3 regions of the Aurantimonas sp. A3-2-R12 genome follow, and region 1 is predicted to be linked to each of the others. Evidence: riboswitches for the same ligand, from Rfam matches in the RefSeq annotation. Region 1 holds a riboswitch; each other region holds the start of a gene.
The links. Region 1 has a riboswitch for thiamine pyrophosphate ahead of thiC (phosphomethylpyrimidine synthase ThiC). Riboswitches for the same ligand answer to the same signal wherever they lie in the genome.
Positions count from the first base shown of each region.

Region 1 (6,694 bases):
GCACCAGCCGCTCGACCCAGTCGGCGTCGTCGACGATCAGGTAAAACGGATCGAGCCCGATCCGCGTGCCCCCATCCATTGTCGCGCTCATGCCAGCAGCGCCCTGCCCAGCACCGGCGTCGACGGCGCGGCCATGTCGCGCGGCTCCAGCGCGCCCGCCTCGTAGCCGAGCCGCCCGGCCTCGACCGCCAGCGCGAAGGCGCGCGCCATCGCGACCGGATCGCCGGCCTTGGCGATTGCGGTGTTGAGGAGGACGCCGTCGAAGCCGAGTTCCATCGCCTCGGCCGCATGCGAGGGCACGCCGAGACCGGCGTCGACGATCAGCGTCACCTCCGGAAAATGCGCCCTGAGGCTGCGCAGCCCATAGCGGTTGTTGAGGCCCCTGGCCGAGCCGATCGGTGCGCCCCAGGGCATGAGGACGCGGCATCCGGCTTCGATCAAGCGTTCGGCGGCGACGAGGTCCTCGGTCGTATAAGGCAAGACCTCGAACCCCTCGGCGACGAGGATTCGCGCCGCGTCGACCAAGCCGAAGAGATCGGGCTGCAGCGTGTCGGCCTCGCCGATCACCTCCAGCTTGACCAGCGTGGTGTCGAAGATCTCGCGGCCCATCTGCGCGGTCGTCACCGCGTCCTTCACCGTATGGCAGCCAGCCGTATTGGGCAGCACCTGCACGCCGAGATCGCGGATCAGGTCCCAAAAGCCTTGGCCCGCCTTCGCTCCGGCACTCTCACGGCGGAGCGAGACGGTGACGAGTTCCGCTCCGGAGGCGCGCACCGCATCGGCCATGATCGCCGGCGACGGATAGAGCGCGGTGCCGAGCATCAGCCGCGAGGCGTGGTGGCGTCCGTAAATGTTCATCGACAAATCTCCTAGCCTCCCTGCATGGGCGCGACGATTTCGATCGCATCGCCGTCGACGACCGGTGTCGCCGGTCGGTCCTCTTTCGCCACGAAATCACAATTGCGCGCGGTGGCGACGACCGCGTCCGCCAGCCCGAGTTCGACCAGAAGAGCATCGAGTGTCGTCGCCGCGACCTCGCGCGGTTCGCCGTTCAGCTTGATCGTCATGCGGCGACCCTCCCGCTCTTGCCGAGCGCGAGATCGGCGGCCCGCCCCGCAACGTCCGGCGCCAGCAGAAATCCGTGGCGGTAAAGACCGTTGACCGAGATCACCCGTCCCTGCCGCGTCACCCGTGGCAGGTTGTCGGGAAAGGCCGGCCGAATCCCGACGCCGGTCTCGAGGATCTCCGCCTCGGCGAAAGCCGGGTGCAGCGCGTAGGCGGCCGACAAAAGCTCGACCGCCGAGCGCAGCGTGATCGCGCCCCGGTTTTCGCTCTCGATCATCGTCGCGCCAACCATGAAGATGCCGTCCACACGCGGCACGACGTAAATCGGCTGACGCGGATGCAGGAGACGGACCGGCCGCGACAGCATCACCTCCGCCGTCCGCAGCAGCACCATCTCGCCGCGCACGCCGCGCAGCTCCGGCAAGGCCTCGCGGGCGGCAAAGCCACGGCAATCGATGACCGTTTCGAGGCCCGCGGACGCAGCGCGCCCGTCCTCACCGAAATGGAATGCGACCCCCATCCCCTCCAGCCGCCGGGCCAGCGCCTTCAAGGCGCAGCGCGGGCACAGATGCGCCTCTTCGGCAAACAGCAGCCCTGCCTGGAACCGCCCGGCGAGGCTGGGCTCGAGCTCGGCGATCTCCTCTGCCCCGACACGGTCGAAATGGTCGGTGCGCCGGGCAAAACGGTCGAGCTCCGCCCGGTCGCGCGGCGGCGCCAGGACCAGGCTGCCCTGCCGCGCCACACCGGGGACGCGGGCCGCCCACCAGTCGGCGGCGCCGGCGCCGAGCCGGACCACCTCGGGCTCGGCGCTTTCGCGCTCGCACCACGGCGCCAGCATGGCGCCGGCGAGACGCGACGCCGCGCCCTCCCCGATGGCGGCGCCACGCTCGAACACCGTCACCGAAGCACCCCGCTCGGCGAGCACGGTGGCGGAGGCCAGCCCCGCGACACCGGCGCCGAGAACCGCGATCTGCATCGGCCTACTCCGCCGCTTCGCCGGCCGCGTTCGCCGGCATATAAAGATCGCCGCCCTCACGGTATTTGCGGGCCATCTCCTCCATCCCCTCTTTCTGCGCCTCGGCGCGGATATCGTGGGAGATCTTCATGGAGCAGAATTTCGGGCCGCACATGGAGCAGAAATGCGCCGTCTTGTGCGCCTCCTTGGGCAGCGTCTCGTCGTGCAGCGAGCGCGCCGTTTCCGGATCCAGCGAGAGGTTGAACTGGTCCTCCCAGCGAAACTCGAATCGGGCCCGCGACAGCGCGTCGTCGCGCAGCTGCGAGGCCGGGTGACCCTTGGCGAGATCGGCGGCGTGGGCTGCGATCTTGTAGGTGATCACCCCGACCTTGACGTCGTCGCGGTCGGGCAGGCCCAGATGCTCCTTCGGCGTCACGTAACAGAGCATCGCCGTGCCGAACCAGCCGATCATCGCCGCGCCGATGCCGCTGGTGATGTGGTCGTAGCCCGGCGCGATATCGGTGACCAAGGGCCCGAGCGTATAGAACGGCGCCTCGCCGCAGACCTTCATCTGCAGATCGACGTTTTCCTTGATCTTGTGCATCGGCACATGGCCGGGGCCCTCGATCATCACCTGACAGTCCTTGGCCCAGGCGATCTGCGTCAGTTCGCCGAGCGTTTCCAGTTCGGCGAACTGTGCCTTGTCGTTGGCGTCGGCGATCGAGCCCGGACGCAGGCCGTCGCCGAGCGAGAAGGACACGTCGTACATCCGGCAGATGTCGCAGATTTCCTCGAAATGCTCGTAGAGGAAGCTCTCCTTGTGGTGGTGCAGGCACCATTTGGCCATGATCGAGCCGCCGCGAGAGACGATGCCGGTGACCCGCTCGACGGTGAGCGGGATGTGACGCAGCCGCACGCCGGCATGGATGGTGAAATAGTCGACGCCCTGCTCGGCCTGCTCGATCAGCGTGTCGCGATAGACCTCCCAGGTCAGATTCTCGGCGATCCCGTCGACCTTCTCCAGCGCCTGGTAGAGCGGCACGGTGCCGATCGGCACCGGCGCATTGCGGATGATCCACTCGCGGATGTCGTGGATGTTGCGGCCGGTCGACAGGTCCATGACCGTGTCGGCGCCCCAGCGGATCGACCAGACCATCTTCTCGACCTCTTCGGCCATCGACGAGGTCACGGCCGAATTGCCGATATTGGCGTTGATCTTGACCAGGAAATTGCGCCCGATCGCCATCGGCTCGAGTTCGGGATGGTTGATGTTGGCAGGAATGATCGCCCGGCCCGACGCCACCTCGTCGCGCACCCATTCGGGGGTGATGAAATCGGGGATGGTGGCGGAAAAGGGATGACCGTCCCGCTCCAGCTGGGCCTTGGCCTGCTCGCGCCCGAGATTCTCGCGGATCGCGACGAACTCCATTTCCGGAGTGACGATGCCGGCGCGGGCATAGGCGATCTGGGTGACGGCCTTGCCGCTCTTCGCCCGCAGCGGTGCATGGGAGACAGGAAAGGTCGGAACGCGCTTGGCGTCGGAGGTAACGCCATTGTCTTCCGGCCGGACCACCCGGCCGGCATAGTCCTCGACGTCTCCGGCCGCGAGCGTCCAATCGCGCCGCTTGCGGGGAAGGCCGGCGGCGATATCGGTTGTTGCCGTGTCGTCCGTATAGGGACCGGAGGAATCATAGACAGTGACCGGCGGCTCGCCGGCGGTCGGATGCACGGAGATCTCGCGCATCGGGACGCGGACTTCGGGGTGGAGCGTACCGGCGCGCCAGATCTTGCGGGATGCTGGCAGCGGGCCGCTGGTCACGGTGGGGGCAATAACGGTGGGAGTCTGGGCGTTCATAGGCTCTCCTGTTCGACAAGGAGATCCAGTTCCGCGGTTTGGGTAAGATTGGGCCGCTTCACACCGGGGTTTCCCGATGCCTCTTCCCCGATTGTCGTCGCCAGAGAACGCGCCGCGTAGGCGGCGGGTCGTCAAAGGGGAAAACGGATCGGGAAGCGGCTCACTCCATCCCTACGCCAGTGTCAACTGGATCAGGTTCGTAGGGTCGCCGCGCGCTTCTTGAGCCGTCGGCCTCTCAGTTCCTTGCCGGAACTCCCCTTGGACGAGCAAACGCTATCAATTCAGCGGCCAAAGTCAACGGCGATCTGCGCCGACCTGGAGACCGGACCGCCAAATGTCGTGAAAGCACCGCGGAAGCGCCTATTCCTTCACCGCGCCGGTCATCGACGAGACGTAATAGTCGACGAAGAAGGAGTAGAGGATGACGACGGGGAGCGAGCCGAGCAGAGCCCCGGCCATCAGCGCCCCCCATTCGTAGATGTCGCCGCGCACAAGCTCGGTCAGCACGCCGACCGGGATTGTCTTGTTCTCCGACGAGGAGATGAAGGTCAGCGCGTAGATGAACTCGTTCCAGGACAGCGTGAAGGCGAAGATGCCGGCGGAGATCAGGCCGGGCACGGCCAAAGGCAGCACCACCTTGGTCAGGATCTGCCAGCGCGTCGCCCCGTCCACCAGCGCGCTCTCTTCCAGCTCGAAGGGGATGGTGCGGAAATAGCCCATCAGCAGCCAGGTGCAGAACGGGATGAGGAAGGTCGGATAGGTCAGGATCAGCGCCAGCCGGGAATCGAAGATGCCGACATTGAAAACGATGAAGGCGAGCGGAATGAACAGGATCGACGGCGGCACGAGATAAGCGAGAAAGATCAACAGACCGGTGACCCGCGCGCCGGTGAAGCGCACCCGTTCGATCGCGTAGGCGGCGAAGACCGAGGCGGCCAGCGCAATCGCCGTCGAGGCAACGGAGACCAGCATGGTGTTCCACAGCCAGCCCGGATAGGAGGTCTCGAAGAGCAGGAAGCGGATATGCTCGAGCGTCGGCTTGACCACCCAGAACGGGCTATAGTCGGTATAGTTGGTCAGCTGGTGGTTCGGTTTTACCGCCGTGATCGCCATCCAGTAGAATGGGAACAGCAGCACGAACACGAACACCGCCAAGGGCAGATAGACCACGAGGATGCGGCGCGGCAGCGAGTTGAACTGCTGCATGCCTTCGGTGTCGTCATGCACGGCGACGGTGCGGCCGGGAAGCGTTTCTTGGCTCACGGGGTCATATCTCCTCAATCGGCCGCGCCCTGCTGCCATTTGCGTCGCTGCAGCCCGAAGAACGAGAACAGGATCGCGGCGAGCAGGAAAGGAATCATGGCGACGGCGATCGCCGCGCCCTCACCGAGCTGGCCGCCGGGAATGGCGCGCTGGAACGAGAGCGTCGCCATCAGATGCGTCGCGTTGACCGGGCCGCCGCGCGTCAAGACGTAGATCAGCTGGAAATCGGTGAAGGTGAACAGCACCGAGAAGGTCATCACCACGGCGATGATAGGCGTCAGCAGCGGCAGGGTGATCTTGGTGAAACGCTGCCACGGCGTCGCGCCGTCGAGCGCCGCGGCCTCGTTCAGCGATTGCGGGATCGTCTGCAGCCCCGCGAGCAGCGAGATCGCCACGAACGGAATGCCGCGCCAGACATTGGCCGCGATGACCGAGGCGCGGGCCTTGTTCGGATCGCCGAGGAAGTTGATCGGCGTGTCGATCCAGCCCCACTGCATGAGCACCCAGGAAATGATCGAGAACTGTGAATCGTAGATCCACCAGAAGGCTAGCGCCGACAGGACTGTCGGCACCACCCAGGGCAGCAGGATGATCGCTCGGAAGAAGTTCTTGAACGGCAGGCGCTCGTTGAGGATCAGAGCCAGCCAAAGGCCGAGCACGAACTTCAGCACCGAGGCGACGAAGGTGTAGAGGACGGTGTTGTAGACCGACAGCCAGAACACCGGATCGTCGAATAGCCAGGCGTAGTTTTCCAGACCGACGAAGACGCCGGTGCGACCGATGGTCGTATCGGTAAAGCCCAGCCAGACGCCGAGCCCGAGCGGATAGGTGAGGAAGAACAGCAAGAAGATCGCCGCCGGCAGCATGAACAGCAGCCCGAGGCCGTTCCGGCTTTGCACGAACCGGCGCAGGATGGATGGCCGCGGTACCGCCTGGACGCTCGACATCGCTTGCTCGTTCCTCTTTTGCTGCCCGGCCCACGGGATCGGGTAAATCACGCCACATCGCTGCGGTCTTGATGGTCGAAAACGCCAAGGGGCGCCAGCGATCGCCGGCGCCCCTCGTTTGGTTAGCGGTAGTAGCGGGCGATACGCCGCTCGGCGTTGGCGATCGCCTCTTCGGCCGTCCGTTGACCGGTGACCGCCTCCGCAAACATGTCGACGACCACATAGTCGGCCATCACGCCGGCCGACGAGGGTCCGAGCGGCCCGGCAAAGCCGTTCGGGCGCAAGCTCGCCGACGCCTTGGAATAGGGCTCGTGGATCGGGTCCGAGGTCCAGATCGGATTGTCGGCGAACGCCTTCAACGGCTGGCAGCAATAGGCGCTGGCACCCTGAATCCAGGCGTTCATCTGATCGGGCTGGTACATGAAGGCGATGTAGGCCTTGGCCGCCTCCGGGTATTTGGTGTGCTTGAAGACGTTGATCGTCGAGGTCTGGTGCAGTTCCACCGACTTGCCGACCGGACCGATCGGCAGGTTGGTCGTGCGCATGTCCTCGGCGATCTCCGCCATCGCGGGGTCTTTCTTGGCGGCGTAGTAGAGTGAGACTCCGTTT
Region 1 covers NZ_JAYXIH010000032.1:40,465-47,158, reverse strand. The annotation lists gene VSX60_RS15995 (thiamine phosphate synthase) at 1-61, opposite strand, end outside; gene VSX60_RS15990 (thiazole synthase) at 88-858, opposite strand; gene thiS (sulfur carrier protein ThiS) at 870-1,067, opposite strand; gene VSX60_RS15980 (FAD-dependent oxidoreductase) at 1,064-2,041, opposite strand; gene thiC (phosphomethylpyrimidine synthase ThiC) at 2,046-3,875, opposite strand; TPP riboswitch at 4,027-4,144, opposite strand; gene VSX60_RS15970 (carbohydrate ABC transporter permease) at 4,236-5,081, opposite strand; gene VSX60_RS15965 (carbohydrate ABC transporter permease) at 5,153-6,085, opposite strand; gene VSX60_RS15960 (ABC transporter substrate-binding protein) at 6,208-6,694, opposite strand, start outside.

Region 2 (6,694 bases), on a different contig from region 1:
ACTGGCGCCGCTGGCGAGCGCCGCGGTCGCGCCGGGGGTGGTCGCGGCGGCCGGCAAGAACCAGGGGGGTCCAGCATCTGGAAGGTGGGATCGTACGGAGCATCCTCGTGCGCGAGGGTGAGCGCATCAAGGCGGGACAAGCGCTGTTCGCCCTGGATCCGACAGCTCCCAAAGCGCAACGCAATCGTCTGCAGAAACAGATGGTTGGCCTGGAGGCGCGGACCGAGCGGCTGACCTCCGAGCGCGACGGCCTGGAGATGTTGTCGTTTCCGCCGGTGTTGCGTCAGTTGGCAGGGACAGAAGGCATCGGCGATCTTCTCATCGAGCAGGAACGCGAGTTCACCGCCCGATTGGACCGTCACCGCCAGGAACAGGTGATCATGGGCCAGCGTGTCCAGGCCCTCCGCGAGCAGATCGAGGGGATGACCGCGCAGCAGACGGCGATCGAGCGCCAACTCGAAGTCGTTCGGGAGGAAGTGTCGCGCAAGCGCACGCTGCTGGACAAGGGCCTGACCAATCGCTCGGAATATACCGCGCTGCTTCGCAGCGAGGCAGATCTGGTCGGTCAGGTAGGGCAGGGTGTTTCCAGCATTCTGGCGGCGAAAATCCAGATCGTCGAAGCGCAGGCGCAGCTGGCGCGGCTCGAAACGCAGCGCGTCGAGACCGCGGTGACGCAGCTCAATGAAATCCGGGCGCAGATCTCCGATACCGAAGAACAGCTGCGGTCGGCCGAGGATGTGCTCGATCGCATCATCGTTCGTTCGCCGAGCGATGGGATCATCATCAAGATGAGCGTGAATGCCTCCGGCAGCGTAGTGGGGCCTGGCGATCAGCTCCTCGAACTCCTGCCGACCGGCGAAGATCTCCTCATCGAGGCTCGGGTCTCGCCGCAGGATGTCGACGTCATCTCGCTCGGACAAAGGGCCCGGCTGCGGTTCAGCGCGCTCAATACGCGCACCACGCCGACCGTGGAGGCGAAGGTCACCTATCTTTCCGCCGACCGGCTGATCGACCAGACCACCCGGCAACCCTACTACACCGCCCGGCTCAGCATGATCGACGACCTGCCACCCGAAATCAGCCGCGACCAGATTTATCCGGGCATGCCGGTGGAGGCCTATATCGCGACCGGCGAGCGCACCTTCCTGGAATATCTCGCCAGGCCCATCACCGACAGTTTCTCAAGGGCCTTCCGGGAGGATTGAACCGCTCGGCATCGCCTCACCGCACCGTGGGGTCGGCCTGGGCGATCAGCATCGCTGAGCCCTCCTGCAACCCGACGACGATCTCGCCGAGCGCCTCGTTCGATTGGGTCAGGATCGAATGGAACGGCACGTCGACATCGGCCAGCGGCCATTTCGCGCCCACGACTGTCAGTCCCGACAGATCCGAGAATTTCAGGATCGAGAATTGCGCGCCGGGGGTCAGATCGAAGCGGCGCGGCTCCGGGGACAGCGGCCAACCATGCTCACGGCCGTCGAACAGCTCGACATCGAGGCCGCGCGCGGCAAAGCGCAGCGCCAGGATGAGATGGGCGAAGGTATGGTCGCTGCGTGGACCGCCGAGCGCGCCGACAAGCAGCAGCCGGCTCGCGCCCCGAGCGACCGCCGCGTCGATGGCGAGTTCGCCGTCGGTCTGGTCCTTGTCGCTCGGAAAGGTCTCGCGGGGAATGTCGGAGAATTCGCCGGCCGCAATCGCCGGGCTGGAATCGAAATCGCCGACCCACAGTTCCGGGGTGAGCCCCAACGCCGTGGCATGGCGAATTCCGTCGTCGGCGGCGATCACTCGCGTGCCGGATACTGCATTAGCAAGGGCGGGTGTCGGATCGACGCGGCCGGCAAGAAGGATCGTGAAGCGCATGGCGCCGTGATCTAGCGCGTGGAAGCGGCGAAGGGGAGGGGGAAAACGTGTCCACCCGCTCGAAGCAGTGGCCGTCGGACTGGTTGCCCTTGCCGGTGGCGGAGCTTGCCGCTAAATCTTCGGCAGCTCACACGGGGTGCCTTCGGGCTGAGAGGCGTCGCGCCAACCCGTCGAACCTGATCCGGATCGTACCGGCGGAGGGATTGCGGGCGTTCGCGAGGCCCTCGCGGCGCGGCTCTTCCGACGTCGCGGCATCGAAAGGCCCCGCCATGACTCCCATCCGTTCGCAACTTTTGTCTGGCGCCGCTGTCCTCGCCGCGCTGTCCACTTTCGTGACTCCCGCCGTGGCGCAGGACGCCAAGCCGACGCTCACCATCTATACCTATGAAAGCTTCACGCCCGAATGGGGTCCGGGGCCTAAGATCGAGGCGGCGTTCGAGGCCGTCTGCGATTGCGACCTGAAGTTCGTCGGCCTGGAGGATGGGGTCGCGATCCTCAACCGGCTGAAGCTGGAGGGCGAGACGAGCGACGCCGACATCGCTCTCGGGCTGACCTCCGACCTCATTCCCGAAGCCAAGGCGACGGGCCTGTTCGCCGACAGCGGCGTCGATCTGTCCAAGCTGACGGTGCCGACGGGCTTTTCCGATCCGGTCTTCGTGCCCTACGACTATTCCTATCTCGCCGTCGTCTACGACACCGAGGCTATCGACAATCCGCCGAAGAGCCTCGACGACCTCGTGTCCGGCGATTCCGAGCAGAAGATCGCCATCGAGGACGCGCGGACCTCGACCCCGGGCCTCGGCCTGCTTTTATGGATGAAAGCGGTCTATGGCGAGGAGGCGAAAGCCAAATGGGCAAAGCTCTCCGACCGCATTCTGACTGTCACGCCCGGCTGGAGCGAGGCCTATGGCCTGTTCACCAATGGCGAGGTGCCGCTGGTGCTGAGCTATACGACATCGCCGGCCTATCACATGGTCGAGGAAGGCTCCGAGCGCTATCAGGCCGCGGCCTTTTCGGAAGGCCAGTATCTCCAGATCGAGGTCGCGGGCCTGCTCAAGAACGCCGATCAGCCGGATCTGGCGCGCCAATTCCTAAAATTCATGCTGACCCCCGAAATCCAGTCGATCATTCCGACCACCAACTGGACGCTGCCGGTGATCGACGGCATCGAAATGCCGGAGGCGTTCGACCGGTTGGTCAAGGTGGAGACGCCGCTGTTCATCGATCCCGAGACGGTTGCGGCGAACCGCAAGGCCTGGACGCAGGAATGGCTCGAGGCGATCGGCCGCTGATGCGCCTGGGCGTCCGCGGTGGACGGCGCGGCGGGGCTCGCTCGCGCGCGCGGCCATGACCGGCGCCACCGACCGGACCCTTCGCATCGGCCTCGGCTTTGCCGCCGCCGCGGTCCTGATCGTCTTTCTCGGCGGCGCTTTCGTGTTCCTGCTCGCGGCGACGGGTGCCGTGCCCGATCTGCCGGCGCTCTTCGCCGACCGCTATATCCGGGGCGTCGTGCTCTTCACCCTGGAGCAGGCGGCGCTGTCGACGCTCTTGTCACTTGCCGGCGCGGTGCCGCTGGCCGCCGCGCTCCACCGCGCCCGCTTTCCCGGACGCCGGGCGGTGCTGCGGCTGTTCCTCTTGCCGCAGGCGCTGCCGGTTCTCGTCGGGGCGCTGGCCATTATCACGATCTGGGGTCGCAACGGCGTGCTGTCCGGCGCCTTCGCCGCGATCGGGCTGCCGCGCCTCGACGTCTATGGGCTTGCCGGCATACTGATCGCCCATGTCTTCTTCAACCTGCCGCTGGCCGCGCGGCTGATGGTGGCGGCGCTGGATCGCGTGCCGGCCGAAAGCTGGAAGCTCGCCGGGCAATTGTCCCTGACGCCGCTCGCCACCTTCCGGCTGCTCGAATGGCCGGCGATCCGCGCCAGCCTGCCGGCGGCCGCCAGCCTCGTCTTCATGCTCTGTGTGACGAGCTTCACGCTCGTCCTCGTCCTCGGCGGCGGACCCCGCGCGACGACGCTGGAAGTCGCGATCTATCAGGCGCTTCGCTATGAGTTCGATCCCGGCCGGGCGATCGCGCTGTCGCTCCTGCAAATCGCCCTGACCGCCATCATCCTGTGGTTCGCGACCCGGCTCGGCGGCGATGTCGCGGCTGGTTTCGGGCTCGGCGGCCGGGCGCTGCGCTACGACCGGCCGAGCCGGGCGAGGGCGGCGATGGATGCCGCGATCCTGTCGCTCGGAGTAGCCTTCGTCCTGTCGCCCTTCGTCGCGGTTCTGGTGCGCGGATTGCAGGCGGACCTCGTCTCGCTCGCCGTCGATCCGGCGGTCCGGCGCGCGGCGCTGACCAGCCTGGTCATCGCCCTTGCCGCGGCATCGCTGGCGCTTGTCATCTCGGTCCTGGTGATCCTCGCCCTCGAAGCCTTGCGCGGCGCGCCGTCCGGGGCTCGTCGTGGGCGAGACACGGCGCGCAAGGGGCTGGAGACGGCCGCCAGCCTCGTTCTCGTGGTGCCGCCGATCGTCGTCGGAGCCGGCTGGTTTCTGGCGTTGCGTGAGGTCACCGACGTCTTCGCCGCCGCGCCTTATGTCGTCGTCGCCACCAACGCCGCCATGGCCGTGCCGTTCATCGTGCGGATCGTCGGGCCGGCGCTGGCCGCCGCCAATCAGGCGACCGGGCGACTGGCGGACAGTCTGGGGCTCGCCGGCCTGTCGCGGCTGCGCTTCGTCGATTGGCCGGCCATGCGTCCCGCGCTCGGCCTCGCCTTCGCCTTCGCGCTGGCGATTTCGCTCGGCGATCTCGGCGCGATCGCCCTGTTCGGCAACCAGGACCTCGTCACGCTGCCCTATCTGCTGTTGCAGCGCATGGGGAGCTATCGCACCAGCGACGCGGCCGGTCTGGCGCTGATTCTCGGAATTTTGTGCCTCGGCCTGATGGTGCTGGCCGAGCGCGGGCTGGCAGGCGCGGGAGAAAAGCGATGAGCGAGGTGCCGGCCTTATCCTTCGAAGACGTTCGCCTGGCCTATGAGGGCAGCGACATGCGGTTCGATCTCAAGGTGATCGAGGGCGAATGGCTGGCGGTGATCGGCCCGAGCGGCGCGGGAAAGTCGACGCTGCTCGATCTGGCGGCCGGTTTCGCGACCCCCGATTCGGGACGGGTCGGCATCGCCGGCTCCGACATGAGCGGGGTCGCCCCCGCCGAGCGGCCGCTCAGCATCGTCTTTCAGGAGAACAATCTGTTCCCCCATCTCGACGTGTTTCGTAACGTCGCGCTCGGCATCGCCCCGAATCTTCACCTGTCCGAGGACGACCGGCGCCGCGTCTTGGAGGCGCTGGAGGCCGTCGGCCTTGCGGGTTTCGAAGCCCGTCGTCCCGCCGCGATGTCCGGCGGCGAACGCCAGCGCGTCGCGCTCGCTCGCGCTTTCCTCCGCGATCGTCCGCTGCTGCTGCTCGACGAGCCCTTTGCGGCGCTGGGGCCAGCGCTGCGCAAGGAAATGCTGGGGATGCTGAAGACGCTTCGTGCGGAACGCGCGCCGCGTCCCATGACCGTGGTGATGGTGACCCATCATCCGGACGACGCGGCCGACCACGCCGATCGCGTCGCATTCCTCGATCGAGGCGTGGTGCTCGCGGTGGGGCCGACGCGCGCGATCCTGTCGGGCCGGACCGATCCGCGTGTCGCCCGCTATCTCGGCACAAAGGTTTCTGATTCATGACGCATTTCCGGCAAATTTGCTTGTTAGCCGGGAAGGCATCCATGATGAGGGGGCGCGCCGCGGATTTGCGACGTCGTGTTGCGGATCGATCCTTCCGCGGAGCGTGGCGTTTCGGCTAAGGGTCTTGTGCGAACAGGGCAGAGCTGAATTTCTGCGGCATATTGGCGGGGGCGGTGATCGCACCGATGGAAATGATGTCCGGGGTCTGGTCCGCAAGGCGTGTGACACGCGCGGCGCTTCGCGGCGCGGCGTTGGCCGCGTTGATGGCGGTTGGCGCGTGTACGTCGTTGGAGGCGAGCCTGGACGGTCTGGCCGGCGATGTCGGCCGCGACGCCAAGTCCGGCTATGCGGCGACGCGCCAGCCGATCACCTTCGAAAACATCCAGCAGGGCGACCCGCAGTCGGTCATCGGACGGGCGCAGCATCCGAAGATCCTGGCGGCGTATGGTGGCGCCTATTCCGATCCGAAACTCGAACGAACCCTGGCGACGGTCGTCGGCAAGCTTCAGGCGGTGACGGAGGATCCGAACCGCGCCTACCGAATTACCGTTCTGAATTCTCCGAACGTCAACGCCTTCGCGCTGCCGGGCGGCTACGTCTATGTGACCCGCGGTCTGCTGGCGCTGGCCAACGATTCCGCTGAAGTGGCCGCCGTGATCGGTCACGAGATGGGCCATGTCACCGCCAATCACGGCATCGAGCGCCAGCAGCGCGAGCAGGCGGCCGAGATCGCCAGCCGCGTCGTGAACGAAGTTCTGGCCAGCGAGCCGGCCGGGGAGATCGCACTCGCCCGCAATCGGCTGAATCTCGCTCAGTTCTCGCGCAAGCAGGAATTACAGGCCGATGTGCTCGGGATCCGCCACGTCGCCCGCGCCGGGTACGACCCGTTTGCGGCTTCGCGCTTCCTGGGTGCGATGGATTCCTATTCCAAGATCCGGAATGCCTTTCAGGCCAACGATCCCAATCTCGATTTTCTCGCCTCGCATCCGTCGGCGCCGCAACGCATCGACCTCGCCGCGCGTCACGCGCGCCAATATGGCCCGTCCGGTACGGGCGCGACCGACCGCGACCGGTATCTGTCGGGCATCAACGGGATGCTGTTCGGGGACTCGGCTGCCGAAGGTTAC
Region 2 covers NZ_JAYXIH010000007.1:107,844-114,537, forward strand. The annotation lists gene VSX60_RS05940 (hypothetical protein) at 1-121, shown strand, start outside; gene VSX60_RS05945 (HlyD family type I secretion periplasmic adaptor subunit) at 108-1,205, shown strand; gene VSX60_RS05950 (thiamine diphosphokinase) at 1,222-1,860, opposite strand; TPP riboswitch at 1,983-2,081, shown strand; gene thiB (thiamine ABC transporter substrate binding subunit) at 2,130-3,152, shown strand; gene thiP (thiamine/thiamine pyrophosphate ABC transporter permease) at 3,208-4,833, shown strand; gene VSX60_RS05965 (thiamine ABC transporter ATP-binding protein) at 4,830-5,567, shown strand; gene VSX60_RS05970 (M48 family metalloprotease) at 5,762-6,694, shown strand, end outside.
Region 2: another riboswitch for thiamine pyrophosphate. It lies ahead of thiB (thiamine ABC transporter substrate binding subunit); the one in region 1 lies ahead of thiC (phosphomethylpyrimidine synthase ThiC).

Region 3 (6,694 bases), on a different contig from region 1:
GCGACAATCACGGTCGGAGTGACGCCGCAGGCGGACATGCCGGGCCATCTGTCGGGAATTCCCCAGGCGCCCCGGACCTTTCGCAACATGCGCGTCAACTACAGCCACTATCTCGGCGTTCCGGCGCCGCTGACCAACGGGGGGCTGAACGAGCATGGGGTCGCGGTGCGTGATATCTGGTCGAACTCCAGCAAGGCGCTCGTCGAGATCACGCCTAAGGATCAGACCGGGCCGAACTACTCCGATCTCGCGCGCATCGTGGTGGAGCGCGCGCGCTCGGCGCGGGAGGGAGTCGCTCTGATCGGATCGCTGATCGCCAGTCATGGCTACTCTACCTACGGGGGCAATTCACACATCATCGCCGACCCCGATGAGGCATGGGTGGTGATCGAGTTTGCCGGCGGACTGGGCCTCTGGGTCGCGGAACGCCTTGGCGACGACAGCATCCGAGCGTCCCGGCCGGGATACATCGGGGTCATTCCCGAGGCGCCCGACGCGGACTTTCGGTTTCCGCCGCATTTCATCAGCACCGCGCGTCAGCGGGGCTGGTACGATCCGTCCGAGGGTCCGTTTGACGTCAACCGCATCTACGGAGATGGGAAAGGCCCCTGGGTGGGTGCCGTATGGATCGAGGAAGAAATGCACAGCCGTGCGTCGCGCCGCGAAAAGATCGGGCTCGCCGACGTGTTCTGGTCGATTTCGACCGAACGCCTGACCGGCGACACAGCGGGCTACGGGCAGGTCGTGCCTCTGGAACATCCCGCCCATCCCGAACTGAGGATGATGTGGCATGCCCCGGTCGGCCCGGTTACTGCCCCACTGATGCCTGTCTGGCTCTGTCAGACCTCGGTGCCGCCAGCCTATCGTCAGCACCGCTATCTGACCTCGGGCGAGAGCGCGCGGTTCCTTGATCGCCGGAAAGAGACCCAGAACCCAGAAGTCGTATCGCGCGTCCCTCAAGGGATCGAGACCGCCGACTCTGCGGCCTACGAATTCAAGCGGCTGATGCACCTGGCCTTTCAGGAACAGGAAAAGCTGCTCGGCGACGTGGGCAGCCACTGGCGCAATATCGAGGCGCTGATCTGCGAGGAGCTCGCCGCCGTTCAGGAGAGCGCTGCGATCCTTTGCGATGCTGGCAAGAGCACGCTGGCGTCACACCTGCTGACAGAGTTCAGCGAAAGATGGTTCGATCGCGCCCTTGCCGACTGCAAGGCGCTCAGCGCAGCAGCCTACGTGACCTTGCGGGCTTCTGACAATCTGAACCTGACCGACGTTCCCCTCGCTCCGCCTCAGGTGTGGTGACGCGGTTCACGGGCGGGGACGAGGTCTTTGGGTCAGCGGGTCAGCGGGTCCACGCGGAGTATTTCAAGATTTCCGAGGACGGCATGGTTGATATCAAGGTATCAGTACTGGACTATGCTCAGGCACCCGCCGTGGCGAGATCGTACTGGACGGATTTGGCGGCTCCGGCACCACTCTGATCGCGGCCGAGCGCACCGGCCGCGTGGTGCGGCTTGTGGAAACGCCGGGCGAGGTGAAGGGGATGGTTGAAGCTGGTCGAGGCGGTACCGATCAGCGTCAGCCGATCGGTCGCTCCGGCCAGCGCCGCCAGTACCATGAGCGGATCGAGCGTCTCGGACGGATGATGCTCTGGACGGTCCTGCAGGCAGAGGCTGTCACCCAGAAAGAGGCCGTCGAACCCGGCGGCCTCTGCCTCCCGCGCGCAACTCAGCCAATGCGACAGTTCGAGCGGTGCGGTGGCGCGCATGCCGGGGCTGCGCCAGGCCGCCTCGTGGCTGCCATGCCCAAACAGGACCGCATTCAGGATCACTCGTCCATCCAGCTCTGGTCGAACCAGTCCGCGACATCTCCCGGCCACTCCAGCGGTGCGCCGCTCGGGTCCTTGAGAACGCCGCTGTCGAAGAGGAATTGCGCCATCTCGGCGAAACGATCGGCGTCGATCTTGCCCACGGGGACGTTGCTGTCCCGCATGTAGCCGCCCGCGACGATCTTCTCCATCGAGCCTCGCACCAGCTCCGGGTTCGGGAAGTCGCCGGCGGCGATCAGCAGCTCCGCCGCTTCCTCGGGATGATCGACCGCCCATTCGTATCCGGCCTGCGTCGCTTTCATGAAGACCGTCACCGTCTCCGGATCGTCCTGCAGGATCTCGGCACGGGTGCCGATGTAGCCATTCTGCTGATCGGGGACGCCGTAGTCGGCGTAGGTGAAGGAAGACTGCTCGCGCCCCAGAAGCTCGCTGTTCACGCCTTCCCAGGTCGCGACCTCGAGCGTGAAGTCGACGCGCCCCGTCGCCAGCGCCTCGTATGCGCCGGTGCCCAGCGTCACCGTGTCATAGACCGGCTCGCCTCCGTCGTTGCGGATCATCGTCCCGATCAGGGCGTCCTCCCAGGCGCTGCCGAAGCCGGCATAGGTCTTGCCCGAGAGATCCGCCGGGCGGGTGATCGCTTCGTTGGCGCTGTTGTAGACCAGCCGCCCGGCCTCGTGCTGCATCGTGGCCCAGAGGGCGATGATGTCGGCTCCGGCGGGGCGCGCGCTCATGAAACCGAGCGAGGTCATATAGGCGAAATCCGCGACATCGGCGGCCAGCAGCGCGGTCGAGCTGGTGTCCGAATAGGGCAGGATCTCCACCTCCAGCCCGGCCTCGTCGTAAAACCCGCGGTCGCGTGCGACGATCAGGCCGACGTGGTTGGTGTTCAGCGTCCAGTCGAGGGCGATGGTCACCTTTTCCCGGGCCTCGGCGGCGATTGGCAGGGTCAGGCAGGCTGCGAGCAGCAGATTGCGGATCATCGTATCACTCCTTGAGTAGCAGGGTTCTGAGGGTCGTGCGGATTTCGGCCAACGCCACTTCGCTCCGCCTCTCGCGGGGGGTGGTGATGGGGATGTCGGCGACAAGGGGGCCCAGCCGCGCCGACATGACGAGGATGTGGTCGGCCATCTGTGTAGCCTCGTGTAGATCGTGGGTAACCATCAGGACACCGCGCAATGTCTCGGCCAGACGAGCGCAAAGCCAGTCCTGCATCCTGAGCCGCGTCACGGCGTCCAGAGCCGAGAACGGCTCGTCCAGAAGGACGAAACGGCTGTCCTGCACGATCGTGCGCAGGAACGCCGCGCGCTGGCGCATGCCGCCCGAGACCTGGTCGGGATAGAGATCTTCGCATCCCGACAGCCCGAACGGGACGAACAGGTCCGCGACCTTCTCGCGCGCGGCCCTGCGCGGCAGTCCCGCCATCTCGAGCCCGAGCGCCGCGTTGTCGGTGACGGTCAGCCAAGGAAACAGAGCGTCGCTCTGCGGCTGATAGCTGATGCTCGGATGCGGGCGCAGGATCGGTGCGCCGTCGAGCGTGACCCTGCCCTTTGCCTCGATGCCGGGCGGCAGGATGCCGGCGAGCCATTTGAGCACGGATGTCTTGCCGCAGCCCGAGGGCCCAATCAGGCAGGTAATCCGCCCCTCCCGAAGCTCGCACGAAAAATTCGTGACCAGCGTCCGCGCCTCCACCCGGACCGTCAGCCCCTCAACCCGCAGCATCGCGCCCTCGTCGGTGGCCGTGTGCGGTGAGTCGTTCGATCAGACGCAGCGCACCCAGGAGCAGCAGGGTCAGGCCGGCCGAGACGACGACGGCGGCAAGCACGAGATCGGCGCGGAAACTGTTCTTGGCGGTGAGGATGTAGATCCCGAGCCCTTGCCGCGCGCCGGCATACTCGGCGAAGATCGTCGCGACAATGGCATAGGTGGCCGAAATCCTCAGCCCCGCGAAGAACGACGCCCGCGCCACCGGCAGCGTCGCACGCCGAAAGATGCGGAGTTTGCCGGCCCGCATCGAGGTCAGGAGATCCAGATAGGCCTGCGGCACCTGGCCGTAGCCCGACAGCAGGCTCACGAGGATCGGGAAGAAGGTGACCAGGATGACCAGAAGCACCTTGGGCAACAGCCCGAAGCCGAACCACAGGATCATCAGCGGCGCCAGTGCGACGAGCGGAATGGTCTGGCTGGCGACGAGCAGCGGCATCAGGCCGCGCTGGAGCCAAGGGCTGAAATGCAGGGCGACAGAGGCGGCAAAGGCGAAAAGGACCGAAGTGGAGAAGCCCAGCGTGGCGACCCAGATCGTGCTGAGCGCATGGGGCCCGATCCGCGCGCGCTCGACGATGAGGGATCGCAGCACGTCCGTCGGCGCGGGCAGCACCAGCGGTGAGACCCCGGCAAGCGCGCAATAGACCTGCCAGGCCAGTAGAAGCGCCGAAGCGATCAGCACTGTCGGCAGGATGTGTCGCAGGGATTGCATGACGTCTCCGGACGCGAACCGGCTGTGCGACGGGCGGGGTCAGGCGAAGCTGGGGCTGTTGACGGAGGCTGTCAGGTCGATCGTGACATGTCCCTCGGCAGGACCGAAGCGCAGGAACGCCTGCCGCACCGTCTCGAACACCGCGCCTGCATCGCCGCGCAGCCGCGTGCAGAAGTTCTTGGACTTCAGGAAAGTGCCCGAGCCTTTCAGAAACTCGATGCAACCGTAGATCTCGTCCATGTGGCGGTCCTGGCCCAGCACGTAGAGCGAGAACTGGACGTCGATCCCGACGCCGAGATCCGGCGCGCCGGCGACCGCGTCCCGCGCCAGAGCCTTTCGCTCCTCGAAGGTTTCATCCTGTGCGCGCGCCAGCGTCTCGCAGCGGCAACTGGGATCGTCGGGTTCACCGTAACATCCCCGCGACAGGGTGACATGCATCGTGACATGATCGGGCTGCCGCGCGGCGGCAGCAAACAGATCCCGGATCGCGTCGATCAGCGGATCGGGCGCGCCGACCATCAGGGTCGACATGTCGTCCGTCTCGATCCGCAACTCACTGTAGTAGGGGGTTAGAGCGGCGAGCCCCGATGTGATTACGTCCACGAACTCCGACGTCATCGGATAGAGCGACACCTGCGCGCCTATGAACATGTTTCCTCGCTCCGCCGGCATTACCCGGATCAGCTGTGAAGGGTTCGCGCGGTCTCGCGCATCTCAGCCCCGAACGGAGCACCCCTGGCCATGTCCGCAGATATGTGGCCAGTCGCAGCAGAATGTCAATTCGAGACGAGGCGGATCGTTCTGGCCTCGAATAACTGCGCCCGCCGCACTGCGACCGAATGTGTGCGATGCAGCATCAGTCATAGTGGGCTCCGAGCGGTCATCCGCTATAGCGGTGTTTCTTGTACGTCGGCGCGGTCCTGCTCATGCCCCCCCCAACTACACAAAGATCCTTGCCAAGGAAACAACGTGACATCGCCCAAAGTAGTGTTAGAGTCGGTCCGGAAAGTTATTCATTTCAAACAGAGCCTTCGCATCATGAAGCGGATAGACGCCAGTTTGAGGAAGGCGAGCGCGCTGCGCGACAGGTTCTCGAAGTCTTTGGACAGCCTGCGGCATTGAACCGCCCCGGGTTTCCCGGAGACCGTTTGGTTTGAGTTCTACGCGGCGATCGGCATGGCCTCAAGCTGGGCGTAGTATGCGGCTTCCGCCTCGGCGGGAGGAATATTTCCGATCGGCTCGAGCAGGCGGCGATTGTTGAACCAGTCGACCCATTCGAGGGTGGCGAACTCGACCGCTTCGAAGCTTCGCCACGGGCCGCGTCGATGGATTACTTCGGCCTTGAACAGGCCGTTGATCGTTTCGGCCAGGGCGTTGTCATATGAATCTCCGACGCTTCCGACAGAAGGTTCGATGCCGGCCTCGGCCAGACGCTCGGTGTAGCGAATACTGACATATTGGGATCCGCGGTCGGAATGGCACACGAGGCCACCGCCGGCGAAGGGCCGCCGGTCATGGAGCGCCTGCTCCAGGGCGTCGAGGACGAAGTCGGCGTGGGCCGTTCGTGAGACGCGCCAGCCGACAATCCGGCGGGCGAAGGTGTCGATAACAAAGGCCGCGTAAACGAAGCCACGCCAGGTGGCGACGTAGGTAAAATCGCTGACCCACAGGGCATTCGGCGACGCAGCCTGAAACTGCCGGTTCACCAGGTCCAGCGGACAGGGCGTAGCCTTGTCGCTGATCGTCGTCTTCACCGGCTTGCCGCGAACGACGCCCTTCAGGCCAAGGCTTCGCATCAGTCGGGCAACGGTGCGGCGGGCGACATCAATGCCTTCACGCTTCATCTGGCGCCAAACCTTGCGAACGCCGTAGACGCCGAAGTTCGCTTCGAAGACACGGCGAATATCCTGGCAGAGTTCGTCGTCGCGACGTTCGCGGGCCGGGCGACGATCAGGATCGCGGTTGCGAGCCGCGTGCTCGTGATACGTCGATGGGGCGATCGGCAGAGTGAGCCATGTCGCGCCATTGGTCCGAGCGACAATGGCGAACGGCAGATCGGCTCGACCCCATAGACGTCACGATGGTTGTCGATGAACGTCGTCATCGTCTGAACGGGCGGTCGAGCTCCGCCTGAGCAAAATACGCCGATGCCTTACGCAGGATCTCGTTGGCCTGCCGCAACTCGCGGTTCTCTCGTTCGAGAGCCTTGATCCGGTCGCGCTCATCGCTCGTCTGACCGGCGCGAACGCCCTGGTCGCGTTCGGCCCGGCGAACCCAGTTGCGCAGCGTCTCGCCGGCACAGCCGATCTTCGCCGCAATCGACGATATCGCCTCCCACTGCGAGGCGTGTTCGCCTTGATGCTCCAAAACCATTCGGACTGCCCGCTCGCGGA
Region 3 covers NZ_JAYXIH010000053.1:5,530-12,223, reverse strand. The annotation lists gene VSX60_RS19635 (C69 family dipeptidase) at 1-1,302, shown strand, start outside; gene VSX60_RS22640 (LLM class flavin-dependent oxidoreductase) at 1,421-1,831, opposite strand; gene VSX60_RS19620 (ABC transporter substrate-binding protein) at 1,828-2,808, opposite strand; gene VSX60_RS19615 (ABC transporter ATP-binding protein) at 2,813-3,547, opposite strand; gene VSX60_RS19610 (ABC transporter permease) at 3,534-4,301, opposite strand; gene VSX60_RS19605 (YkoF family thiamine/hydroxymethylpyrimidine-binding protein) at 4,341-4,952, opposite strand; TPP riboswitch at 4,942-5,048, opposite strand; partial or broken gene VSX60_RS19600 (IS5/IS1182 family transposase) at 5,315-5,422, opposite strand; partial or broken gene VSX60_RS19595 (IS3 family transposase) at 5,462-6,694, opposite strand, start outside; AL1L pseudoknot at 6,293-6,447, opposite strand.
Region 3: another riboswitch for thiamine pyrophosphate. It lies ahead of VSX60_RS19605 (YkoF family thiamine/hydroxymethylpyrimidine-binding protein); the one in region 1 lies ahead of thiC (phosphomethylpyrimidine synthase ThiC).